DNA from 3 places in the Paenibacillus sp. FSL R7-0331 genome. Region 2 is predicted to be linked to each of the others. Evidence: predicted binding sites of a transcription regulator. Region 2 holds the regulator's gene; each other region holds the start of a gene.
What was found. The regulator Rex, encoded in region 2, represses fermentation and respiration genes when NADH is low (regulators of the CRP and FNR family bind a similar motif). The targets are predictions, from matches to a motif close to TTGTGAAATATTTCACAA.
Positions count from the first base shown of each region.

Region 1: the regulator Rex is predicted to act here: its motif matches at 3,564-3,581, upstream of R70331_RS12130 (helical membrane plugin domain-containing protein).
Region 3: the regulator Rex is predicted to act here: its motif matches at 3,490-3,507, upstream of pflB (formate C-acetyltransferase).

Region 1 is NZ_CP009284.1:2,939,909-2,945,384, reverse strand. Features, by position in the region: gene R70331_RS12150 (type 1 glutamine amidotransferase family protein) at 1-2, opposite strand, end outside; gene map (type I methionyl aminopeptidase) at 63-809, opposite strand; gene R70331_RS12140 (SGNH/GDSL hydrolase family protein) at 1,007-1,636, opposite strand; gene R70331_RS12135 (NAD(P)/FAD-dependent oxidoreductase) at 1,804-2,982, opposite strand; gene R70331_RS12130 (helical membrane plugin domain-containing protein) at 3,040-3,483, opposite strand; gene R70331_RS12125 (nitroreductase family protein) at 3,806-4,423, shown strand; gene R70331_RS12120 (hypothetical protein) at 4,601-5,224, opposite strand.
Region 2 is NZ_CP009284.1:4,528,584-4,534,059, forward strand. Features, by position in the region: gene R70331_RS19435 (AAA family ATPase) at 1-678, opposite strand, end outside; gene R70331_RS19440 (hypothetical protein) at 671-1,213, opposite strand; gene R70331_RS19445 (cell wall elongation regulator TseB-like domain-containing protein) at 1,598-2,116, opposite strand; gene R70331_RS19450 (amidohydrolase) at 2,185-3,486, opposite strand; gene R70331_RS19455 (redox-sensing transcriptional repressor Rex) at 3,473-4,126, opposite strand; gene dinG (ATP-dependent DNA helicase DinG) at 4,258-5,476, opposite strand, start outside.
Region 3 is NZ_CP009284.1:4,796,876-4,802,351, reverse strand. Features, by position in the region: gene R70331_RS20800 (ABC transporter substrate-binding protein) at 1-356, shown strand, start outside; gene adhE (bifunctional acetaldehyde-CoA/alcohol dehydrogenase) at 712-3,333, shown strand; gene pflB (formate C-acetyltransferase) at 3,597-5,476, shown strand, end outside.

The DNA.
Region 1 (5,476 bases), 1.6 Mb from region 2:
ATTGCCTGACTATTACCGGTGCAGCCCTGATTACATCGCGTTTTCCTGCTGTCTGTTATTTCTTAAGCGCTCGTGAGGATAATCGGCTTGCCCTTGGTCACGATAATGGTATGCTCAAACTGGGCAACCCGGCTGCCGTCACCGACACTTAAGGTCCATCCGTCACTCTGCTGCTCTGCAAAATCCGCTCCGGTACTCAGGAAAGGCTCAACAGTGATGACCTGGCCTTCCTTAAGCACCGTCTGTACGCGCGGATTATAAAACGGCAGGATTTCAAACGGCTTCTCATGCAGCGCCTTGCCGATTCCATGGCTGCACAGGTTACGGATTACTTTATAGCCGCGTTTGCCGGCTTCGCGCTCCATCACCCGGCCGATCTCATTGACCTTCATCCCCGCACGCAAATGATTAATTACACTCATCATGGTCTCTTCTGTACTGCGGCACAGGTGAATCAGCTTTTCATTATAAGGAGGCAGCTGAAAAGAAACCCCGGCATCTGCATAATATCCGTTCAGCTCAGCCGATACATCAATGTTAATGAGGTCTCCAGGCTGAATCACCTTCGGGCCGGGAATACCGTGCGCAACCTCATCATTGATACTGATACAGGTGCTTCCCGGAAAATCATAGGTTACCCGGGGTGCTGATCTGGCCCCGAAACGCTCCAGCAGCTCTTCCCCAATCTTATCCAACTCTGCCGTTGTCATACCCGGAACCACACTGCGCTTCATCTCTGCGATGGTATAGCCAACCACTTTCCCTGCTGCCTGCAGGCCCTGCAAATCCTGTGCGTTATCGCTGGTCATCTGTCCACTTCCTTCTGCATATTGATCGCTCAACGGTGAAAGTAATTCCCTGTTCTCCATAACCGTATATATCCATCCATTATAACAGTCCGGGGCAGCAGAATGAAATATACACAGGAAAAACCATGCTTCAGAATCAAAAAAGACCGGTCCGCACACACTTACGGATCAGTCTTCGTCTAGCGCTGTTGTTTGGGCTAGCTGATGGCGCCGGCTGCTTTAAGCCAGGCTTCAGCAATCAGTGCATGCCCGGCCGGTGAAGGATGTACCCCGTCACCTGCCCAGTATGCAGGCTCCGCCTGCACCGCAGCAGCTGCAAACAAGCCGTCTAACGGAACAAGCGCTGCACCGTATTCGCGCGCCAGTGAGCGCACGACATGGATTTTCGGATCAAGATCTGTACGCCAGCCCTTCCGGTCTTCCGGCACGGGCAGCACAAAAGGCTCAACCAGAACGAACTTAGCATCCGTTACCGCCAGTGTACGCTCAATCAGATCACGGTAAGCGGATTCAAATTCGTCTGCCGTAGTTTCAAAGCCTGAGTCATACCAGCGCCAGGTATCATTAATTCCAATATAGATGGATACCCAGTCCGGCTTCAGCTCCAGACAGTCACTGTCCCAGCGTTGCTGCAAATCCGTTATCCTGTTGCCGTTGATCCCCCGGTTAAATACGGTCAGCTTTTTCTCCGGGTACAGCAGTCCTAATCTGGCAGCAGCCATCAGGGCATAGCCGCAACCCAGTGATGCAGCATCACTATAATTACGTCCGCAGTCTGTGATGCTGTCGCCGATAAATACGATCACATCATTATCCTTGAATCCCATTCTATAAATCCTCCCATGACAAACCAGATTAATACAAACAAGGATATTATAGCAAAGGGCAACGAATAGTACAGCGGATTTTTTCAATAGAGGCAAATAGAGGCAAAAATCCCCTCCATTATCCCGGCCTCTGTAAGGCTCATTTCAGGATTGGAGGGGATAGTCGTCTAGTAAGCCAGACTGAACAGGCCTTTAATATGAGTCAGGTAGCGGATATTGCTGGCTTCCTTCATCATAGTTGCCGGAAGGCCCTTAAGCGGAGTCGAGCTGCCGCCGATAATGGCAACGCCGTCCTTGCGGCCGAGGCTGGCAAGTGTTCCGGAATTAATCGGGCTGAAGCTTTCCATCGCTTTGTTATTCAACAAAGCATAGAGGTTGTATCCGATCAGCTCGCCCATCTGCCAGGCAATCTGTGCCGTCGGCGGATTTGGACGGCCGTCCGGCGCGAAGTGAACGGCGCTGTCTCCGGCAACGAACACATCCTTATGCGAAGCGGACTGCAGGAAATCATTGACTGTAGCACGGCCGCGGTTAACCTCAAGTCCGGATTCCCCGACCAGCGGATTCCCCTGCACGCCTCCGGTCCATACAAAGGTGTTGGCAACGATCTTTTGACCATCCTTCAGATCAATGGTGTTGCCTTCAACATTGGTTACAGGCAGTCCGGTCAGGAACTGTACACCGCGCGCTTCAAGGCTTGCGGTTGCCCGCTGAATCAGGTGATCCGGCAATACAGGCAGAATCTTTGGCCCTGCTTCGACGAGCAGCAGCTTGATCTCTTTCGGATCTACGCCATAACGCTTGGTCAGGTTAGGCAGAACATCGGCAATTTCACCAACCAGCTCAACGCCGGTTAATCCGCCGCCGCCGATCAGAATGGTTGCATCCGCAGGGTTTTTGCTTTGCGCGTATGCGGCGATTTTACTTTCAATGTGGGCGTGAATGTTTTTGGCATCCTCTGCCGACTTCAGTACCATGCTGTACTGCTCCAGACCCGGGATACCAAAGTAAGCCGTTGTACTGCCAAGTCCGACAACAAGTGCGTCATAAGAAAGGGTTGAACCGTCAGACAGGCTGATCTGCTTGCTGTCCACGGAGAAGGATTTTACCTTGGCGATCTTCAGATCGATATCTTTACCGGCAAACAGCTTCGCCAGCGGCATCGCAATCGCCTTTTCCGAGATGCTTCCGGCTGCCAGACGGTGAAGCTCTGTAATAATCTGGTGAGTCGAATACTGGTTGACTACCGTAACTCTTGCTTCAGCTTTGCTCATATATTTACGCACAGTCAGCGCGCTCAGCAAGCCGCCGTAACCTGCACCCAGGATAACAATATGTTTTGACATTCTATTTCCTCCGTCCATACGTGTGTATACATTCTAAATCAATAAAGTACAGGTTACTTACTTCTGCGGACTGCGTTCGCCGCTGACCTCCAGATAGGCGTTCACGAAGCGGAGCATTTTCTGAACCTGGGGATCCTTGATCATTTTCATCATGCCGAACAGGCTGATATTGTCCGTACTGGCCTCAGCGCGGTCCTTAGCTTCGATTACGGTAGCAGCCATGTTTTTAACCGACCCTACAACAGGCTCGGCAATTTCTTTGATCGCACCTACAGTGTCATTCTTTAGCACATCATCCGTTGCAACCGCCTGGACAAAATCAAACGATTTCGTTAATACTCCGGCCAGCTTAGTCAGCTTAGGCAGCTCCTCCACCAGTAATGCAAGCGACTCCTGAACCTCAGGCTTCAGCAGCTGTTCGAGCAAGTCCTCCTTGGATACCTTTGCTGCGGCAGCTGTTTCTTCCTGTTCAGGCAGTGATTGTGTAATTGTTTCAGACATATTAGCCTCTCCTTCGCGTTGACATACCTGCTTAATCATATCTAACTCACAAAGTCAGTGTGCCTATTATACCACCGTTATTGTTAATTATGTCACAAAGTTTTTACCCATTTAGCCTTATTTTGTGATATTAATCACTTATTTAATGGCATTTTCGCGTATTTCCTTCTTTTTTATAAAAATATTTATGAATTACCGCCTAAAATCATTGACGATCCTCAAACACCATGCTATCTTAAGCAAGTAACTTAATGTAAGTTTATTATAAAACATCAGTTATTGATTTTTATTAACCAATACATAAACTAACGGAGGCATAATAATGAGCAATTTTTCAGAATTAGTCCAAGCCCGCAGATCCGCCATGAATTTCGTAGAAGGTGTTTCTATTTCCAAGGCTGAGCTGGAGGAGATGTTCTCGCTTGCCCGTCTCGCCCCTTCCAGCAACAATCTGCAGCATGCCCACTACAAGGTAATTACCGATCCGGCAGTCAAGGAGCAGCTCCGCAAGGATGCATACAACCAGTACAAGGTTCATACTGCTTCAGCCGTCATTATCGTATATGGTGATAAGAATGCTTACCTGCAGGCGCCGGAGATTTACAGCGGCCTTAAGCTGCTTGGCGCTATGAGCCAGGAGGAATACGATAACACCATCCAGTCCATTAATGATGCCTATGCCGGCAATGAAGCCTTCCAGCGCGATGAAGCCATCCGTAACGCCTCCCTTTCAGCCATGCAGTTCATGCTGATCGCCAAGGACAAGGGCTGGGATACATGCCCGATGATCGGTTTTGTGCCCGAGGCTGTGAATGCAACCCTCAATGCACCGGATAATCTTGTCCCTGCCCTGATGATCACAATCGGCAAAGACAACAAGCATAAGATCAGACCGCGCGGCTACCGTAAGCCGGTTAACGAATTCGTGGATTTCATCTGATCCTTGCACGAAGAACAGCTATAGAATGCGCAAAAAGGCCCTCCGTCATCATTAGGCGGAAGGCTTTTTTGTTGCTTCAGGCTGCAAACAGCCCATTATTACTATGTAAAAGTGGACACCCTACCTGGAAACCGAGGTGAGGTGTAATCAGTGAATTGGACACAAAAATTTACCGTTCTATTTTGCGTATTGCAGGATTGCTATTGCTGCCCGTTCACGCCGGTCCGCATCATCGCTGTGGAGAGCTTCTTTAAGGACGGAAACGGCTTTGGCGACGGTTATTTCATCCACCAAATTGCGCTTACCGTCAGCTACGGAATCAGCCAGGCTCTTCCCCTCGATCCACAGCTCCAGCCGTGCCGCCGGCAGCGTCCCGCGATACCTGGAGATCAGGCTCTCATCTGCCAGCAGTTCTGCAGCTTCCGGATTCAGCGCGCTTTGCGGAATGCTTCTCAGCCAGGTTACACCGCGCCGGTGACAGCGGCCGTCCTCCGGTGTATCGCCGGTTTCGTCATAGAAATAGTCACCCAGATCGCCCAGATGCACCCACTGCCCGTCGGCAATCAGCACATAATCCCCGTCCTGCATTTCATGCACGAACAGGTTAAGGTTAACCACGGCTTCTTCAAGCTCCGGTCCCTTATATGCCCCGCTCTTCAGCAATCTGGCCAGCATCTCCTCCGGACCGGCATGTTCCAAATCTCCGGTGCCGGGATAACCGATACAGATATAGTTATTCTCCAGAAACTCCCCGATCCGCTCTACACCCATAGGTGATGTTGTTATCCGAAACAGCTTCATTGATACTCCTCCTCTGTTGGCTTCATTATACATGATTGATCTAACCAGGCATTACCCGGGTACAGGCCGCGAATACCGAAAAACTGAGAACCAGACAGAATAATAGCGCTTACAAGAGGATGAGCTGAAAAATAGTTCCATTTCTTAAGATTAGCGCTTTTTACAGCCCGGCCGTCTGCAGGTATACTTAAGACATCAACTCAAGGGAACCTTACACCGCTAGCAGGAACGTCTGACAGACAGCAGTAACTA
Region 2 (5,476 bases):
CATTTCTTTGCGGTTCGTTGCCGCAACCAGCAGGATACGCGGTGTATCGCTGTTATAGATCCCGTCCATCTCCGTCAGCAGCTGATTCAGCGTCTGATCATACTCACGCTGCTGTCCGCCTTCACGTTTACCCCCGATAACATCAATCTCATCAATAAAAATAATAGCACTCTGCTTATTTTCCTTAACAGCACGTGTACGGGCATCCTTGAACAGATCACGGATACGTCCGGCACCGACACCTACGTACATTTCCACAAACTCACTGCCTGATGCTGCCACAAATACGGAATTGGTATAATGAGCCGCGGCTTTAGCCATCAGTGTCTTCCCTGTTCCCGGAGGGCCTGTCAGAAGAATCCCTTTGAGCGGGCGGATGCCGAACTTGCTGATCTCCTCATGCCGGATCAAAAAGTCAAGCGCCTCACGCAGCTCCTGCTTTGCGTTATCCTGTCCGCCGATCTCTTCAAAGGTCAGCTTAGACGGTCCGTTCTTCTTACGCTTCTTGTCTGCTCCGGCATTAACAGTCAATCCGCCGCGCAGATGGGCAATCACCAGCAGAGCGGCAACCATACCGGCAGCAATAATCACCGGAACAATATTAATTCCGACAAAAGCCATAAAGATCAGCAGGACCGGCGCAAAACCGGCGAGGACTTCCTTCCAGTACTTAGGCATTATTCCACACTCCCATCGACCCGGGAACCCGCGGTAAAATGATGAATTTGCTCTGTTTACCGTCACTCAGGCTCACGTAGACGTTATTATCATCAATTTCTGTTGTAGCGGTCACGTCTTTATACTCTGTATTTTGTGTTTTGAGTCCGTCAAGCTTAGCCGGAATCAAGGTATATTTGCGGCTTTCCATCGCTTCTGCGACCGAAAACATCGCCTTTTCCCAGTATTCATCCAGCAGCTGGCTTGAGTTCTGGTCAACATCTAGTTTCAGCGTCCGGCCGCCCATGGCCGACTTGCCTTCTGTATTCACATACTGTACAAGCTCACGCAATTTGGTTCCCGGCTCAAGCTCAAGTTTCAAAGTAACTTCATTGCGGTTAATACTAATATGTGATTCATTGACTCCTTCATAGGATGATACAATCTTCTGGAGCGGCTCCTGCACAGCGAACTGGCGATAAGCATACCAGCCTCCAAACAACAGCGCAGCAGACAGCAGAGACGTTAACAGTACAGGCATAAGACGTAATTTCAAGAAACGTCCTCCTCTCAGATGTAAGCCAATCAATATATAATAGATTAAGATAGCATGTCTAGCGTTTTTCATAATCCGGCATGCTCTTTCGCATGTCTTAAGTACAAGCATTAGTATATCATAGGTGTATATACGATTCCGCAAAAAAATGTGAATATATTTAAAATTTTCGGTACTAATTATTGGGTATTACTTCTTTGCTTCTTTTTCATATCGGCAAAAAAGACATGAATGATAAGCTCATTCATGTCTTTTATTTGTGACTTCAGGCATATTCTGTTTAGTATTCCGTCTTATCTGCATTGCTATAGATATACTATAATCATCGGAAATGACAACTCTTTTGTATATCACACAAAGCATATTCCAGTATATTCGACCGTCTTATTGACTAGGCAAGCTATAGCCGTCCCCGATGGCCGTACCATCGGCAAAACGGTAGAACCGGTAATAGTACCGGCCCTCCTGCTTGTAAAAGACCTGCCACACATACTCCCCGTTAAATACGCCGGGCAGGAGCCGCCGGATGTCGGCACCGGGCAGCTCGGCAGCAAGCCGGTCCTGCATCTGCTGCTCGGAAGTGCCGCCGTCCAGCTCAGCCGCATACACATCGTTGTCGCCCCCTGCCGGCTTGCCGTCAAGTGTAAAGCGGACCCATACCATCAGCCTGGTGCCGGCCTCATTGGTGCCCTTAAGCACCCAATAGGCTGAGTTCTCATCCCAGACAGACTTTTGCGCTTTGGTCACTTCAGTCAGCCCTGCACGGGCTCTGGCCACTTCTTTGGCTGCGCTGCGCTCAGCCCACTGGTCCTTCATAATAAAGGCATAGAACTGCCCGAGTCCGAACAAAAGGAGCAGTACCGCGCTGACCGCCAGCGGAAGCCATTTTTTCCTTTTCCTCAAAATACAGCTCCCTTTCCTCTATATAACCTCTGTATCAATAACGGCAGCACCGCTTGTAACTAACCCTCTTACCGTTTGAGCAGGCTTTCGAAAGTCTCCTGCGCTTTGCGGCGGATCTCCTCTTCATCCAGCGTCAGGCACTGGCCGTCCTTCACCACCTGCTTGCCGTTAACCCAGACATGCGCCACGTCTTTTGCACTTGCTGAGTATACCGCGTGGGAGAGCAGGTCGGAATGAGGAAGAAGATGCGGCTGGTCAATGTCAATGGCAATAAAGTCTGCCTTCATGCCTGCAGCCAGGCGGCCCACATTAGCCAGATAGATGGAGGAGGCCCCGTATTCCGTTGCCATCAGCAGCGCTTCCGGTGCAGGCACAGCTGTCGGGTCACCGCTGACGCCTTTGTGGATCAGGGCGGCAAGCCGCATCTCTTCGAACATATCCAGATTGTTGTTGCTGGCTGCCCCGTCGGTGCCGAGTGAAACCTTGACTCCCGCCTTCAGCAGTTCCGGCACACGGGCAACCCCGCTCGCCAGCTTCAGGTTGCTGCCAGGGTTATGGGATACTCCGACATTGTACTTCGCCAGAATCTCAATTTCCTCATCATTCAGATGAACGCCATGGGCAATCAGGGATGGCCGGGTGAACATACCAAGCTTCTCCAGATGTGCCACAGGACGAAGGCCGTAATCAGCGACATTCTGTTCCACTTCATGGCGTGTCTCAGACATATGCGTATGCATCGGCAGATCCAGATCATGGGCTGCCTGTACAAATTTCATGAAGAAATCCGGAGGACAGGTGTACGGCGCATGCGGTGAGAGCATAGCTGTAATTCTGCCGTCCGCCTTACCGTGCCAGCTGCGCGCGAATTCTACAGCTTCTGCCAGCTTCTGATTCTGCACATCTTCAGGACACAGGCCGATCGCGCCGCGCATCAGTACAGCACGAATGCCGGAAAGCTCCGTAACCTCTGCTACCCGGTCCATATGATCGTACATATCAAGGAAGGTTGTTGTTCCGCCCTTTAACATTTCCAGGACAGACAATGCTGTTCCCCAGTACACATCATCACCGGTAAATTTCGCTTCCATCGGCCACATTTTTTCCTGCAGCCAGGTCTGAAGCACCATATCGTCACCATACCCGCGCAGCAGTGACATCGCTGCATGGCCGTGGGTGTTGACCAGTCCCGGCATGAACAGCAGGCGGCTGCCGTCAACCGTCAGAACGCCCTCTTCGGCTGCAGGCTTGTCTTCCCCTATGTATGTGATCAGATCATCCTCTATAGTCATATAACCGCTCAGGACAGGCTTAAGCGAGCCCGGCACAAGAAACCGGCCGTTCACGATTATGGTTTTATTGCTGCTCATCTCTTATTTCGTCCTTTCCGTCATGCAAATAGTAGGCCAAGCTCTGCAGATCCGTTGTAAAATCAGCTGCATGAATACGTATCGTCGGCGGGGTCTTCAAAATAACCGGCGCAAAGTTAAGAATGGCTTCAATGCCCGATTCCACCAGGATATCAGCAACATTCTGCGCTTCGCTGTCGGGTACCGTAATAATACCGATCCGGATTCCCTGTTCACGAATGGTCCGGCCCAGCTCCTCCATCGGCTGAACGGTCAGGGAGTTGATCTTTTGTCCCACTTTAGGAGCGTAGGAATCAAAGATGGCTGTTATTTTCATTGTATCCTTAAGATAGGCATTGTAGTTTGAAAGGGCATGGCCAAGGTTACCGGCTCCTACCAGCGCAACGTTGATCTGCTGGTCAAGCTTGAGGATGTGACGGATTTTTTCGATCAGATAAGACACATCGTAGCCGATGCCCTTCCGGCCGAAATCACCGAAATAAGCCAGATCCTTGCGGATCTGAGCCGGATTAAGATCAAGCTTCTGTCCCAGCTCCTGGGAAGAAACGGTTGCAATTTCACGCTTCTGGAGATCATTCAGGAAACGCAGGTACACAGGGAGCCTGCGTACGACAGCCTCTGATATTTTGTCCGATTTCATGTATTCTCCTCCTAAATTTAGTCTTGCTCTGATGATGCTCAGATGTGTATGAAATCCGCATCCGTCCCCTTATCAATCAACGGGAGACGGAGGCGGGCTCTGGACAATAAATAGATAATGACGCAAAGTCTTTATGAAATGCCGCCTTCCAGCCATTCCTCAATTCTCGGAACCATCTGGTCGGTCAGCATATGCTCCATCTTGGGTCCGGGCAGCGAATAGAGGAAATACTTTCCGTAGTAAGACTCGATTACCCTGGTATCATATACAATGACAATTCCCCGATCCTGAGCGGTACGAACCAGCCGGCCGAAGCCCTGCTTGAAGCGGATAACCGCCTGGGGAACCGACAGCTTCATGAACGGATTCTTTTTCTGCGCCTGGAGCAGCTCTGACTTGGCCTCTGCAAGCGGGTGGTTAGGCGGCTGAAACGGAAGTCTCACAATAGCCAGACAGGTAAGAGCATCACCGGGAATATCCACGCCTTCCCAGAAGCTGCTGGTGCCCAGAAGTACGGCTGCCGGACTGTCCTGGAACCGCCGGATCAGCTTGCTGCGGCTGCCCCCTTCAATTCCTTGTCCAAGTACGGCGATATCCTCCGAGGACAACGCTTCCTTGAGCGGATCGTAGACCTGCCTCAGCATCTTATAAGAAGTAAACAGCACCAGCATGCGTCCTCTCGTTGCAATTGCCGCTTCTGCCAGCGAATGCACAAGCTTGTCAACAAACCGCGCATCCCCCACACTGCCCTTAATACTCGGAAAATCACGCGGAATAACGAGCAGTGCCTGCTCACGGTAATTAAACGGTGAAGGCAGCAGTGCCGTCATCAGCCTGTCCTGCTGCGCGGCTTCGCCCAGACCAAGATTATCAATCATAAACTGAAAGGATTTATCCACAGACAGCGTGGCCGAGGTCAAGGTTATACTCTTTTTCTTATCGAAGAACAGCTCCTTGAGCTGGGTGCTGACATCCACCGGAACAGCATACAGCTGCAGTGATTTGCCGCGGTAGTTGCTGCTGCCCTCCATCCAGTACACAATATTCTCGTCATTCAGACCCATGAAGAAGCGGATCTGCTCCCGGATGGACGTCAGGTCCTTGAACAATCCGCCGATGTCGGTAACCAGGCTGTCTGAGGATGACTGGCTGTCGGTATCACGCATCTCACTGAGCATCTTGTCGCCCCTGCGGATGATATCGCTGAGGCAGAGATTCAACGTATTCTCCAGTGCAGCCAGCTCTTCCCAGTCCCTCGGCTTTTTGCCGGGATGCAGGCGTGACACCAGCTGCCCCGCTTCTCCGGCTGCCGCATCACTGCGGTCAGGCAGCAGGCCGAACAGCTTGTCG
Region 3 (5,476 bases), 270 kb from region 2:
ATTTCTCAGACAAGGGTCTGGAGGCGCTTGATGCGATACTGCAGCAGCGTAAGGCGGACGGCAAATACTTCATCCCGCCGCTTCTGGACTATTATGCCGCTGATTCCGAGTTCGGTAAGAAAACCAAAGCTGTCTATGACAAATACTCAGACATTGTATATCAATACAATCCGGAGATTATGGCTCTGCTCGACGGAAAACCTGAAGCCCAGTACAACACCCAGGACTACTATGCTACGATGTCCAACGTGATCCAGGAGCTGTTCTCCAAAAAAGGAACGGACTCCAAAGCCCAGCTTGATGCCGCAGCCAAAACGGTACAGGAGCAATTCTTCGATACTATTACAGTTGAGTAGCAGACAGATAGTGTGTTAGTGCAGACAAAAGACCGGCAAAGCCTCCGACGCTGGAGGACAGCCGGTCTTTTTCTTCGCAATGTCAAATCAGGACAAAATGTGACAGGGCATGAGCGCCCAACGCATGTGAAAGTACTGCAGCCCGGGTATGAAAATCCGCATCAGTTAAATATAACCAAGGAAAATACATAAAAAGTGGATAATAGTCCTGAATATGATTGAATGTAAGCGCTTTGAAAACAAATCAAAAAAACTTTATACTTTGTGAAAGAATTCACTATACAAGACGGAAATGATGTGTTAAGATAAATGTGTAGAGAAAAACAACCTAAAAATTGACAGGAGGACGAGGGAGATGGCAGTTAAGAACGAAGTCGCCGCCCAAGTGAAACAAACCACCGCTGAAGAATATATTCAGACTTTGGTGGATAAAGCAAAGAAAGCCCTGGATGCGTTCATGGAACTGGATCAGGAGCAGGTTAACACAATCGTTCATGCAATGGCATTGGCAGGTCTCGACAAACATATGTACTTGGCGAAACTGGCTGTCGAAGAAACAGGCCGCGGAGTATACGAAGACAAAATTACGAAGAACATCTTCTCAACTGAATATATCTGGCACGGAATTAAGTACGACAAGACAGTAGGCGTTATTGAGGATAACGCTTATGACAGCTTCCAAAAGATTGCTGAACCAGTCGGAATAGTAATGGGTATCACACCGGTAACCAACCCAACATCCACCACGATGTTTAAAGCACTGATTTCCGCTAAGACACGTAATCCTATTATATTCGGTTTCCACCCTTCTGCGCAAGAGTGTAGCGCGGCATCTGCCAAAATTCTTCATGATGCAGGCGTAAAAGCCGGTGCACCTGAGAACTTCATCCAATGGATCGAGCTTCCTACCATGGATAAAACAAATGCACTGATGAACAACCCTGACGTTGCACTGATCCTGGCAACTGGCGGATCGGCAATGGTAAAAGCAGCTTACAGCTGCGGTAAACCGGCTCTCGGCGTAGGCCCTGGTAACGTACCTGCTTTCATTGAAAAGAGTGCTGATATCGATCAAGCGGTAAACGACATTATTCTTTCCAAAACATTCGATAACGGTATGATCTGTGCTTCTGAGCAGGCTGTTATTATCGAAGAAGCCATTTTTGACCAAGTGAAAAAGAAAATGATCGCGAACGGCTGCTATTTCGTTAACAAAGATGAAGCTGCTAAGCTGACAAACGGCGCTATGAATGTAGAAAAATGCGCAGTAAACCCGGCAATCGTTGGTCAATCGGCTGTGAAAATCGCTGAAATGTGCGGAATCCAGGTTCCTGCAGGCACTAAGATTCTGGTAGCAGAAATCGAAGGTGTAGGTACTAAATATCCGCTGTCCGCTGAGAAGCTGAGCCCGGTTCTGGCTTGCTACAAAGTTAAAAATGCTGACCAAGGTATCGAACGTGCTGCAGAAATCGTTGAATTTGGCGGCATGGGCCACAGTTCGGCTATCCACTCCAACAATGAAGAAGTTATCATGAAGTTCTCGCACCGCCTGCAAACGGGACGTATTCTTGTGAACTCGCCTTCGACACATGGCGCCATCGGCGACCTTTACAATACGAATATCCCTTCGCTCACACTTGGCTGCGGATCTTATGGACGCAACTCGGTATCGCAGAACGTTACTGCCATCAATCTGATCAATGTGAAAAGGGTGAACCGTCGTACCGTGAATATGCAATGGTTTAAAGTACCTGACAAAATCTACTTTGAAAAAGGATCCACCCAGTACCTGGCTAAAATGCCTGACATCACACGCGTAGCAATCATTACTGACCCTATGATGGTTAAGCTGGGTTATGTGGAAAGAGTTGAGCACTATCTGCGTCAACGCCAAACTCCTGTAGCGATTGAAGTGTTCTCGGAAGTTGAACCGGATCCATCGACTACTACCGTTGAAAAAGGTACTGCTATGATGAACAGATTCCAGCCGGACTGCATCATCGCGCTCGGCGGCGGTTCCCCAATGGATGCTGCCAAAGGGATGTGGCTATTCTATGAACATCCGGATGCTGACTTTAACGGCCTGAAACAGAAATTCATGGATATCCGCAAACGTGTCTACAAATTCCCTAAGCTGGGTAACAAAGCTAAATTTGTTGCGATTCCAACAACTTCGGGTACAGGTTCGGAAGTGACTTCATTCGCGGTTATTACTGACAAGACAACAGGGAACAATACTAAGTATCCTTTGGCTGATTATGAACTGACTCCAGATGTTGCGATTATCGATCCGGAATTTGTATACAGCTTGCCTAAAACTGCTGTAGCTGATACTGGTATGGACGTTCTAACACATGCTATTGAAGCTTATGTATCGGTTATGGCTAGTGACTATTCCGACGGTCTGGCAATCAAAGCAATCCAACTGGTGTTCCAGTACCTGGAGAAATCCGCACTGCAAGCAGACAAAGTTGCCCGTGAGAAAATGCACAACGCATCGACACTTGCAGGTATGGCGTTCGCTAACGCATTCCTGGGCATCAACCACAGCTTGGCGCACAAATGGGGCGGGCAGTACCACACCGCACACGGCCGCACCAATGCAATCCTGATGCCGCACGTAATCCGTTACAATGCTAAGAAACCTACGAAATTCGCTGCGTTCCCTAAATATTCGCACTTTGTAGCTGACGAGCGTTATGCCGAAATCGCCCGCATTCTGGGATTGCCGGCCCGCACTACTGAAGAAGGCGTAACAAGCCTGATCAACGCAATCCGCGACATGAACAAAAAGCTCGGTATCGAAGAATCCTTCTCTGCGCTTGGCTTCGATCCTAAGGATTTCGAATCCCGTGTAGATTACCTGGCTGACCGTGCATTTGAAGACCAATGTACAACAGCTAACCCTAAGCTGCCGCTGGTAAGCGAGCTGGCTGACGTATACCGCAATGCCTTCTACGGAAGATTTGACGTCTAATTAGGTGTTGAGTGGCGAATAATATGTTTAAAGGATAATATGGGACTAGATGGTAGTGACAAATATCACCGGAAAGGTGATATTTGTCACAGTCCTTTTTCAGAAAATAAACTAAAATGTTTATATAAACAACGAACCCGAGATATGAAATTGTGATTGTGAATTTTATAACAACCATATTCTTGGGATCACGAGACACGGGATCAACCTTCAAGCCCGCGATCTCTACAAATATAATAAATATATAAATGGAGGGATTTAGCATGTCGGTGATTGAAAAAGATGTACAAGAGGTAAAGTCGGGTTGGAGAAGTTTTACAAAAGGTAAATGGGCCAAGAAAGTTGACGTTAATAACTTCATTACAACAAACATCAAGCCTTATGAAGGAAATGAAGATTTCCTCGTAGGTCCTACAAGCAACACCACTGAACTGTGGAAGATCATTTCCCAGCTGAGCAAGGAAGAAAGAGAAAGAGGCGGCGTATGGGATGTATCCCTCGATACTGTCTCCACTATTACTTCCCACAACCCAGGTTATATCGACAAGGACAAGGAACAAATCGTAGGCGTGCAGACTGATGCTCCTTTCAGACGTTCCATCCAGCCGTTCGGCGGTATCAAGATGATGATCGATGCTACTAAGGCTTATGGCTTCGAGCTTCCGAATAACATTGTCGAAATGTTCACGAATATCCGCAAAACGCATAACCAAGGCGTATTTGATGCATATACTCCAGATATGAGAGCAGTGCGTAAATCCGGCGTTATCACAGGTCTTCCTGATGCATACGGCCGCGGACGCATTATCGGCGACTACCGCCGCGTTGCTCTGTACGGTATTGAATTCCTGATTAAAGACAAGAAACAGCAACTGACTGAGCTTGAAGTTGATTCCATGACTGAAGATGTAATCCGTCTGCGTGAAGAGCTGTCCGAGCAGATCCGCGCTCTGGCCGAACTGAAAGAAATGGCTGCCGCTCATGGTCTTGATATTTCCAAACCGGCTAACTCCTTCAAAGAAGCTACTCAATGGGTATACTTCGGTTACCTGGCAGCTGTTAAGGAGCAGAACGGTGCAGCGATGTCCCTGGGACGTGTATCCTCTTTCCTTGATATCTACGCACAACGTGATTTCGAAGAAGGTACTCTTACAGAAGAGCAAGCACAAGAAATTGTTGACCACTTTGTAATGAAACTGCGTATCGTGAAATTCCTGCGTACGCCTGACTATAACGAACTGTTCTCCGGTGACCCTACCTGGGTAACAGAATCCATCGGTGGTATGGCTGAAGACGGAACTACCCGCGTAACCAAGAACAGCTTCCGCTTCCTGCACACCCTGTACAATCTGGGACCTGCACCGGAACCGAACCTGACTGTACTCTGGTCCGAGAAGCTGCCTGAAGGCTTTAAGAAATTCTGTGCCAAGGTATCCATCGAAACCAGCGCGATCCAATATGAGAACGATGATGTAATGCGTCCATACTGGGGTGATGATTACGCAATTGCCTGCTGCGTATCCCCAATGCGCATCGGTAAGCAAATGCAGTTCTTCGGAGCCCGTGCTAACCTTGCAAAAGCCCTGCTGTATGCAATCAACGGCGGTGTGGATGAAAAATCCGGTGCACAGGTAGGTCCTGAATTCCCTGCAATTACTTCCGAGTATCTCGATTACAATGAAGTGATGAAACGCTTCAAACCAATGATGGAGTGGCTGGCTAAGACTTACGTTAACACCCTGAACATCATCCACTACATGCATGACAAATACTCCTACGAACGCATCGAAATGGCGCTGCATGACCGCGACATTCTGCGTACAATGGCTTGCGGTATCGCTGGTCTGTCCGTTGCTGCTGACTCCCTGAGCGCAATTAAATACGCTAAGGTTAAACCGATCCGCAACGAACAAGGCATTGCCATCGACTTCGAAACTGAAGGTGAATTCCCTTGCTACGGTAACAACGACGACGCTGTTGACAGCATTGCAGTTGAACTGGTTGAAACCTTCATGACAATGATCCGCAAAAACAAAACGTACCGTGATGCTGTTCCGACTCAATCGGTACTGACAATCACTTCGAACGTTGTTTACGGTAAGAAGACTGGTACTACTCCAGACGGACGTAAAAAAGGCGAGCC